DNA from 2 places in the Cryobacterium sp. TMT2-4 genome. Region 2 is predicted to be linked to the other one. Evidence: riboswitches for the same ligand, from Rfam matches in the RefSeq annotation. Region 2 holds a riboswitch; the other holds the start of a gene.
The links. Region 2 has a riboswitch for thiamine pyrophosphate ahead of thiM (hydroxyethylthiazole kinase). Riboswitches for the same ligand answer to the same signal wherever they lie in the genome.

Region 1 (5,109 bases), on a different contig from region 2:
TTCTGGAGAACACTTCCCTCGGCCTCGAGGTTGCGGGGGAAACCAAGAAGACTGCCCGAGCACGGGCGGGCAGTTTTTTCGCGGCCTTCGGCCTGTCCGGTTTTGAAGATGCACATCCTTACGAACTCTCCGGGGGCATGCGCCAGCGCGCGGCCTTGCTGCGCACCGTGGTGCAGGGCAGAGATGTCCTGTTGCTGGACGAGCCGTTCGGGGCCTTGGACTCTCTCACCCGAACCGACATGCAGTCCTGGTTGCAGGGGGTGTGGTCTCAGAACGCCTGGACTGCGGTGCTGATCACCCACGACATCCGTGAGGCGATTTACCTCGCCGACCGGGTGGTCGTCCTCAGCGCGCGGCCGGCATCCGTGCGGCTGAACCTGACCATTGACCTGCCCCGGCCGCGCGAGGTGTCGATGACCACCTCGGCAGAGTTCGCCGGATACGAACGCACGCTCCTGGCGACCCTGCACGAGGAAACTCTCCCGCCCAGAGGACCCTAAACCGCAGCGCCGACCGTGGGGCGTTCCAGCCCCAGGTGCCCACGCAAGGTATCCGCGGTATAGCAGGTGCGGAACAGACCGCGCCGTTGCAACACAGGGATCACCCGGTCCACGAACTCATCCAATGATTCCGGCAGCAGCGGCGGCATCACATTGAAGCCGTCCGCGGCACCGGAACGAAACCACAACTCGATTTGGTCGGCGATCTGCTCCGGCGTTCCGACCATGGTGCAATGCCCACCGCCGGCGGCGAGCCGGCCCAGCAACTGCCTTACCGTGGGCTGCTCAGCCTGGATAATTCGTAGGATGGTCGCATACCGACCCTGCGGCCCAGTGAAGCCGGCCAGCGGCGGCAGCGGCGGCACCGGCGCATCCAAATCCCAGGTACTGCAATCCTGTTGCACGAACGTTCCCAGCTGCGCGAGCGACTGCTCGGTCGGCAGGAGGGCATCGACCTCCGCTTGCTTCGCCCGCGCCTGCGCCTGTGTGGACCCCACATAAGTGACGAGACCGGGCATGATCAACACCGCATCCGGATCGCGTTTGGCTACGGCAATGCGCCGTTTCATATCCTGGTAGTACTCCTGTCCGCTGGCGAGGTCATATGCCACCGCATAGATACCTTCGGCATAACGGGCGGCCAGCTCCCGGCCAGGGACGGAGGCGCCGGCCTGAAACAGCACCGGTCGACCTTGCGGCGGGCGCGGCACCGTCAGCGGGCCATCCACCCGGAAGTGTTCACCGGAGTGGCCGATCGCTCGCACCCGGGCCGGGTCAGATAGAGACCTCCGCGGTCCAGGATCAGAGCATCGTCCTCCCACGAATCCCACAATTTCAGCGCCACCTCGATGAACTCGGCCGCCCGGCTATAGCGCTGATCGTGGGAGGGCAGCATGTCCATTCCATGGTTGCGGGCTTCGGCGTCAAACATGGAGGTCACCACGTTCCAGCCGATGCGCCCTTTACTGATGTGATCCAGGGATGCAAGCATGCGCGCAGCGTGGAAAGGGGTGTAAAAGGTCGCCGAGACGGTGCTGACCAGCCCGATCCGGCTCGTCGCCCGCGCCATCGCTGCCATCGCCGTCAGCGGCTCAAGAAACCACCGCGGGCCGGTACTCACATCGCCGACGGCTTGCCCGTCGGCGAAGAAAACGGCGTCAAAGAGGCCACGTTCGGCGCTTCGGGCGAGCCGTTCGTAGAAACTGATGTCTCCTAACTCTTCGATGGGCGACTGCGGCCGCCGCCAGGCGGCGCCGTGGTGGCCACAACCCATGAGGAACGCATTGAAGTGAAGCTGGCGCGGGGCTGACATGACCGGCGCGGCCCTAGTTAGTTCATCACCAGGCCGCCGTCGACTATCAGGTTCTGCCCGGTGACCGACCGCGCCCAGGGGGAGGCGAAAAAAAGTACCGCATCCGCAAATTCGGCCGGGGTTGTCACCTTGCGTAGCGGGGTGGAGGCGGCGATGAAGTCGAACACGTCCTCGGGGGTGGCCGCGCTGGCATCCGTGGTGCGCAGCAGCCCGCCGGAGACCATGTTCACGGCGATGTTGTGCAGGCCGAGGTCCGAGGCAAGGGTGCGGGTCAGGGAGAGCATGGCGGCCTTGGCGGCAGTGTAGTCGTGGTAAGGCACCACCGGGTTTTGGAAAAGGTTGGTGCCGATGTTGATGATGCGGCCGAACCCGGCCTCGCGCATGCCGGCCAGTGCCTGCTGGGTCGTGTTCAGGGCACCGCGGACACTGCCGGAGAACTGCGTCTCGAACTCGTTCCAGCTGATGACGGCAGCGCCGGAGCGGGCATCGCCGTTGAAGCTGAAATCGGCCAACGCGTTATTGACCACCGTTGTCACGGTGGAGCCAAAATGTGCCTGAGCCTGCGTGAGCATTGCCGCGACCTGGGCCGGTTCGGTGACGTCGGCCCGTACGGCAAGAGCATGTTCAGGCCCATAGCCGGCAGCCAGGGTTTCCGCCGCTGCGGCGCTGTTGTGATAGTTGATGACCACCCGGGCGCCCTGCGCCGCGAAAGCGTGCACGATGCTTTTACCCAGGCCGCGTGCACCGCCGGTGACCAGGACAATCTGTTCTGCTATTCGCATGATTTTCTTCACCTTGGGTATGGCGAAAGGACCAGATCCGGCACCAATGCGGTGCACGTAATTCTCCGTGACATCCCTTCGCTAGTTCGAACTAGATCAGGTTCAACGGGTGTCATCTCAGCCGACCGTCATGCAGTCGGCACCCCGTGTCGCTGGAGACGAGTATACGCAACGGCCTGGTACTTGGGAATTTGCGTCCTAAACTCAGAGACTGCCGGGCTGGTCGACTTTGTAAGATCGCTGTCGTCATTTGTGAGTCCATCGGCTCCGACAGCTCACGCGTATATCGCGGCCTTAAGACTGCTCGTGAATTCACGGACGCCGCGATGACGTCGTGGTTGTTTGTGACGGTTTGGGTGTTGAATCTCTCGCCGCCATCTCAGACCCCAAGCATAGGATGAATCCTCTCGCCGTTGCCCTGCACGACAACATCCGGGGTGCGTGCGCATTCTGTGTGGCATCCCACGGGACGCGGTCAAGGCCGGTGGGTGGCCGCTGCTTAGGGAGTACAACGGCGACGCCAGTATCCGTAATCTCGTAGTCGAGGGCTACCAGATCCTCAATTTCTAAGCACTACGCCCGACCTTCTACCCTGATGTGAATTGGAGTTTTCATGGCCCTGACAGTTCTTCTTGACCTTCGCCTAAAACCAGAGGCCGTTCTCGGGGCGGAGGCCATGCTGCGAGACATTTTGGTCGGAACCCGTGCATTTGAGGGGTGCCTGGGTGTTGATGTGTTGCTTGATTGCGATGATCCCGCCCACATGATCTTGCTGGAGCGGTGGGCGTCGGCCGACGCTGACGCGGCATATCGTCACTGGCGCGCGGGTGCGGGTGCGACCGATCTGGGCTCATTGCTGGCCAGTACCCCCCAAATCTCCATGTTTGAGATCGCCAGCGACATCTGACCGGGCACTACGGCGCATGCCCGAGATCATGCTCATGTCCCCGGTTGTGCGCCGTGATGTGTTCCCGGTTGGGGAACTGGGCCAGGTAAGCCGCCTACACTCGGCGCAGTTGCGGGTTAGCCCGCACACAACGCTCAGTCGGCCATGTATCACGCAGTTTGAAATGATGTCGTGGTGGCAAAGTCGGATACGACCATCCTGGTTGAGGGCAACCAGTACTTCCCGACTGAGTCGTAAAAGTCTGCGTACTTCTCCGGCGAAGAAATTCTTCGCCAATAGATCCCTCTCGCTGGCGTCGCAAAAGATGTCGGTATCTTCATCCCAACGCTGCATCGGTGGTATTGGCCTCCACGGCTAACCACCGTGGACCAACGAGAGTTTTATCCGTTTCGTGAGCTGGTACTGGGGCTGGCGCCACGTATTTCAGGCTGCGAGCTTTTTGAGGTACCGAGCCAGGGCACGTGGAGCCGAACGAGGGGCTTCGGCCTCAACGACCGCGTTGTAGTTCGTATTGGTGTTCACGTCGTAGGTGAGCACTCGGCCATCTTCGGCTTCGATGAACTCGATGCCGCAGACTTCCAACCCGGTGCGGCGCGCGAACTCGAGGTATTTCTCGATAATCGAGTGGTCGAAGTCTTCGCGCAGGCTGAACAGTTGCTGACCGGCTATGGGTGCGATGGTGGCGCCGGGAGGCATGATCAGCTCGCGCGTGATCGGGTCGATGGCGCAGGCATCCGCCGGGCACAGCTGGAAGCCGCCGCGTGCGGTGTCGGCTTTGACGGCGTAGATGAACTCGCCGCCCACGATCTCAACCCGGGTGATGAACGGTTCCGCAGCCTGGATATATTCCTGAATGAGTGTGATGCCGTCTTGCGGCTCCTCGAACTCGGAAGAGGCAACGTACGCGGCGAGCTCTTCGTGACTCGTGAACTTGCGAACGCCGAGGCCCTTGCCGCCTTGGTTGTGCTTGGTCATAAACGGGGTGGGAAAGTCGTGTGCGGCATCGAGAATTTGCTCACGGCCCACCGCGGCTACGGTGCGAGGGGTGTCGATGCCGGCGGCTTTGAGTGCAACGAGCTGCTCGACCTTGCTCATCTCGAGCTCGAGAACGCGCCGGCCATTCACCGTGCGGCGGCCGTGGGCCTCGAGCCAAGCCAACACGGCGCGCGCGTAGTCTTTCGACTTTCCGTGGTCGCGTGTGTGAGCGGATGCGCTGATGCGCGACCAGAAGATTCCCTCCGGCGGTACCGAATCCAGGTCGAGAACGCCGTCGGTGAGCAGCCATTCCTTCACCTCCATACCCTCTGCTTCAAAGGCCCGGGCGAATGGCGGAAACCATTCAGGGTTCTCGTGCAGGGCATAGATCGTGGTCTGGCTGGAAGTCATAAAAATCCCTTCGGGTTGCACTGAACTTAAGGAGGCCCCCGTGCGGGGTATTCCTCCGGTCTTGCGCAGTTACTACTGCGGGATCATGATGCCGTTGCCCGGGCCCATCGGTAGGTCGAAGAAGTAGAAGACGCTCAGCACGGCTACCCAAGCGATCCAGAACGTGACTGCGAAGGGCAGCATACGGGCGATCACGGTGCCAAGGCCCGCCTGTGGCTCGTA
Region 2 (5,109 bases):
ATCATCTTGTGCCCGTGAGCCACGGAGAAGCCGAGGTAGATCGCAGCGATCCCGTGGAAGACCGTCGCCGTCGCGCCCGATGTCAGATCCATCGCCGTGACCACGAGCAAGATGACGTCGACCACCGGCGTCATCGCCAGCAAGGTCAGTCCGGTCCTTTTCAGACGCAGCATATATCGGGCGACGAGACCCAATGCGATCAAAACCCAGAAGCTAATTTCGGAGGCGACGATGATGGCAATGATCATAAATCCCCCAGTCGATGCGTCTAGGCCCTGAAAACAAACTAGCACGCCCGTGCTAATATCAATTTATGGCGAGAACGATCGACCGGGACGCACGCAAGGTACAGCTCGCTCAAGCGGTGTGGCAGATCATCCTCGACCAAGGAATCAGCGCGGTATCGGTGCGCACCGTTGCCGAGCAGGCTGGCGTGGTGGTCGGCTCCCTGCGTCATGTTTTCCCCACCCGCGCTGAACTCCTGCAGTTCTCCGCCGAGCTCATGGTGCAGCGCGCCACCGACCGCGTTCTCGCTATTCGTGAAGGCTCGAACCCAGCGGAGTACGCGCTGGAGGTCCTGAAAAACTTCTTGCCTCTTACCGCTGATAGTCGCGCGGAACTCGAGGTCAATATCGCGCTGATTGCGGAAAGCCCTGCGTTGCCGCAACTTGTTTCCATCAGAAATCGCGCTTACGAAGAACTGGGGAACGGCTGCCTCCGACTGGCCGAAAAGTTGGCCTGCAGGCCCAGCGGCCCTGAACTGGTAGAACGAGCGCGCCATTTGCACGCCGTTCTCGATGGCCTTGCCATTCACCTACTCATGGAACCACCCGGAAACGACAGCACCTGGGCAACCGTCATCCTCGAGAAAGAGCTTGCACGCATCATCAGAAACCGCTGACCAGCACCTAATGCGGAGTCACCTGCGATCGGTGCATGCGGCCGGGCAATCCACGGATCCGTGCGGAGTTCCGCAAGAGGACCGTCTTACGGGCAAGAGCTTATGGTCTCGGCGTGGCTGACTCTCACGTCAGTGCGGCGATCGCAATTGGTCAGGGTCAGTGAGTGCCGTCTCGGGCGTGCAGCCTAATTCACCTGGCTGCAGCGTCACCGGGGGTGGGTAGACGTCGTCGACCGTCCCGTTCTCGCTCTTGATCAGGACGCAATCTTCGGCGGAACCGAACGCGACGCCGACCCGATCTCCAGCGCTGCTCACCTGGACGACGACCCGCGGCGGAGCGACGACCTCGAACTCGCCGGTCGGAGTGGTGAGTTGCGCGGAAATCGCGCCGATGATCGCGTCTACCGTCGCCGGCGAACCAGTCTGCACTCGCGCGAGAAGCACCGCCGATGCCACCTCGCGCGCGGTGTCCGACACGACAGGGACGATGCTGTCGTCGACGCGAGGCGTCACGATGGCGGCATCCGGTGGGCACCCGATCGGGTCGATGCCGTCAGACGATTCCCATGTGCCGACCTTGCCGTAGTAGTCGAACTCGATTCGGAAGCAAAAGGGGCCAGGCGCGCCCGTGGACGCGTTCTTGAGCCCTGGCACGAAAACCCGGAAGTCGAGGCTGCCGAACGGTTCGCTTAGGTCGGTCGACTGCCGGGTGTCGACGCCGACCAGCTCGATGTCCGCGCTGTCGCTAATGGCTTGAGCGACTGCAGCGCGCGCCCAGCCGTCGATGTCGTCGGGTCTCTCCCCGCCGATATCGCGCGCGAGGTCGGCCGCCCGCACTTGCGCGACGACCTCCGGGGTGGCGTCGTCCGTGGAGGCTGACCCGGTCGTCAACGATGTCGGCTGTGAGCATCCGGTTAGGGTTAGCGCGCTGACCGCCATGAGGCCAACGAGGCGGGGAGTTGCCGTCATGAGAAAGGATGGCCTCAAGCCGGGCAATCGTGGTCGCGTGCGGTGCCCATACGACGACGCGCCTAGGTCGCGAAGAACCATGAGGGTGACTCCAATTTGCGACGCCATAACGTGGAGCCTATTCCTCGACACACCTGAAACCGCGTCGTGGCTGTATGTCTGGCAGCTAGGGTAGGCCGCTGCAGGCCGACGTTGCGCTGATGGAGACGCCCTCGCTGGTGCCGCGGATGCGTAGTTGCAGACTATCGCCTGTGTAAATGTCGGTGCCTAATGCTCGATCGCTTCGGACGAAACCTTGTGCCTCCCATGCTTTCGCGATCTCGGTGAATATTTCTTCCTGGCTGAGGCTCTGCCCACTGACGGGAAGAAGCACCGAACCCGTCACCTTCATCGGATGCTGCCAGATTGCCCTGGCAGCCGAGTGACTGTCCCACATGTTCAACGTGAACGTCACCACAGCGGATGCACTTAGCTGTTTCTCTCTTGCGATCTCCGCGCGTCGAAACCTATGGGATACAAGACACTGACACCTGCTCCGGAGCGACGCGGGCATATAGCTAAATGCGCCAAATAGCGATCACAGAACGCCGCCACAGCGCGCTAAAGTCACAAACAAGATCGCCCGAGGCAACGTCGAGCGGGCGCGGATCAACGCAGCGACGTCACCACACACGCCGCCAATACCCGGCAAGGTCGTCGCCGAACTCATGTATGGCTTCTTGACCTACCTCTTCGTGGACGCTCACGAGAAAACCATCTGGGTTCCTCATCTCCACAAAGTCTTCCCACCAGGTACCGACAGAAACCCGCTTAATGACGCATTGGCCGCGCTGCGAGATCTCCGAAACAGAGTGGCTCACCACGAGAACATCCTCAACGGTTCTGAGAGCGAACGGCGCCGAATTGTTTACGTCATCCGGTTGCTCTCTGCTGACGCGCTTGCTCACTTCAAAGCCAACAGCGATGTAGCCACGATCCTGGCTGGCCGACCGTAGGGAAGCTTCTGAGACCAGGGTGCGGCGTCCTGACTCGTCCCCGGGCAGCATCAGTCATCTAATTCTCGGTGTCTCGCAACTAACGATGAATCCGCCGCCCATGGAATACGAGACGCTCGGCCAGCTCTTGGTGCGCTCGCGCAATGGCCTCGTTCCGTCGGCCAGTTGCCAAGATATTGGCCGCGTCCAACCATGAATTAGAACGAAGGCGCTGCGATACGCTGGTTCATAAGCCAAGTGACACGGGGTGCTCCACCTGGAGCTGAGATAACACCCGTTGAACCTGATCTAGTTAGTACTAGCGAAGGGATGTCGCGCAAATGCGCACGCCAGAAGAACTTATTTCATTCACCTGTTCAGCGCTTGACGAGGTGCGGTCCCGCCCGCCCCTCGTGCAGTGCCTCACCAATAGCGTCGTGGTGAACTTCACCGCTAACGTGCTGCTGTCGCTCGGTGCGGCGCCCGCGATGGTCGACATTCCGGGCGAGGCGGGCGCGTTCGCGCGGATCGCATCTGGGCTGCTCGTCAATCTCGGCACGCCCACCGCCGAACAACGCGACGCGATGGTCGAGGCCGTCACAGCCGCGAACGATGCTGGAACACCGTGGGTGCTCGACCCCGTTGCCGTCGGTTTCCTGCCGGTGCGCACGCCGCTGGCCTTCGCCCTTCGCGACCTGGGACCCACGGTGGTGCGCGGAAACGCGTCGGAGATAATCGCGTTGGCGGGCGCCGGATCCGGCGGCCGCGGGGTGGATTCATCCGACGAGGTGGATGCCGCCCTGGCCGCGGCGCACGCGCTGGCCGGGATGACCGGTGGGGTGATCGCCGTCTCCGGGCCGGTCGACATCATCACGGATGGCCGTGAGTTGGTGCACATCGACAACGGGCATCCGTTGCTCACCCGCGTCACCGGCGGGGGCTGCGCCCTCGGCGCGGTCATGGCCGCGTTCGCCACGGTCGACGCCGACAGGTTCTTCACCACGGTGGCCGCGGCCACGGTGTACACCGTCGCGGCCGAGCTCGCGGCAGAGTCCGCCGCCGGTCCGGGCAGCTTCGCTGTCGCCTTTGTGGACGCCCTAGCCACCGTCAACGCGCAGGACATCGCACGCCGGGCGGTGCTCCGATGATCCTCGACCTGTCGCTGTACCTGGTGACAGACTCGGGGCAGGCCGCGGCGGCCGGGCGCAGCATCGTGGACGTGGTGCGGCACGCCGTTGCCGGAGGCGTGAGCGCCGTGCAGGTGCGTGAGAAGGAGACCGCCGGGCGGGAGTTCCTCGACACCGTGCTGCGCATCGCGGATGTGCTGCCCGACACCGTGGCGCTGATCGTGAACGACAGGGTCGACGTGTTCCTGGCCGCCCGTGCCGCCGGGCGCCGGCTGATCGGGGTGCACGTCGGGCAATCCGACCTGCCCGTCGGCGCGGTGCGCGACCTCATCGGGGGTGACGCGGTGATCGGGCTCAGCGCATCGACGGATGCCCAGCTGCGCCGCGCGGCCGAGGATCCTGCCCTGATCGACTACGTCGGCATTGGCGCACTGCACGCCACACGCACCAAGAGTGACGCGCCCCCTGCCCTGGGGCTGGCCGAGTTCGCACGCCTGGTCGGGGTCAGCACGCTGCCGAGCGTGGCCATCGGCGGGGTCGGCCTGCGCGACCTGGCCGCCCTCCGTGAGTGCGGAGCGGCGGGCGTCGCCGTGGTGTCGGCGATTTGTGCGGCACCGCATCCGGAGCAGGCGGCCCGCGAGTTGCGAGCCGCGTGGGGCGTGACGGCATGACCGGCGCATCCCCCCGCATTGCCCGCGTGCTGAGCATTGCTGGTACCGACCCGACCGGCGGAGCGGGCATTCAGGCCGACCTCAAAAGCATTGCGGCGAACGGGGGCTACGGTATGGCCGTGGTGACCGCACTGGTCGCGCAGAACACCCACGGTGTGCGCTCGGTGCACGTGCCGCCGGTCTCCTTCCTGCGCGAGCAGCTGCACGCCGTGAGCGACGACGTCGACATCGATGCCGTCAAGATCGGGATGCTGGCCGACGTGAACGTCACCCGCACCGTGAGCGGGTGGCTCGGCCAAGTGAAGCCTGGGCTCGTAGTGCTCGACCCGGTGATGATCGCCACTAGCGGCGACCGCCTGCTAACCGAGGATGCTGAGGAGGCTCTGCGCGACCTGCTGAGCGTCGTGCACCTAGTGACGCCCAACATCCCGGAGCTGGCCATCCTTGTCGGTTCTCCCGTGGCGACG

Region 1: another riboswitch for thiamine pyrophosphate. It lies ahead of E3O54_RS16025 (3-oxoacyl-ACP reductase); the one in region 2 lies ahead of thiM (hydroxyethylthiazole kinase).

The regions. Positions count from the first base shown of each region.
Region 1 covers NZ_SOGE01000046.1:62,858-67,966, forward strand. The annotation lists gene E3O54_RS16015 (ABC transporter ATP-binding protein) at 1-500, shown strand, start outside; partial or broken gene E3O54_RS16020 (LLM class flavin-dependent oxidoreductase) at 497-1,812, opposite strand; gene E3O54_RS16025 (3-oxoacyl-ACP reductase) at 1,830-2,594, opposite strand; TPP riboswitch at 2,651-2,751, opposite strand; gene E3O54_RS17205 (hypothetical protein) at 3,036-3,164, shown strand; gene E3O54_RS16035 (putative quinol monooxygenase) at 3,208-3,501, shown strand; gene E3O54_RS16040 (RimK family alpha-L-glutamate ligase) at 3,925-4,887, opposite strand; gene E3O54_RS16045 (AbgT family transporter) at 4,960-5,109, opposite strand, start outside.
Region 2 covers NZ_SOGE01000041.1:4,624-9,732, reverse strand. The annotation lists gene E3O54_RS14775 (hypothetical protein) at 1-248, opposite strand, end outside; gene E3O54_RS14770 (TetR/AcrR family transcriptional regulator) at 314-901, shown strand; gene E3O54_RS14765 (hypothetical protein) at 1,031-1,870, opposite strand; gene E3O54_RS14760 (hypothetical protein) at 2,037-2,327, opposite strand; gene E3O54_RS14755 (hypothetical protein) at 2,533-2,817, opposite strand; TPP riboswitch at 3,099-3,192, shown strand; gene thiM (hydroxyethylthiazole kinase) at 3,186-3,992, shown strand; gene thiE (thiamine phosphate synthase) at 3,989-4,642, shown strand; gene E3O54_RS14740 (bifunctional hydroxymethylpyrimidine kinase/phosphomethylpyrimidine kinase) at 4,639-5,109, shown strand, end outside.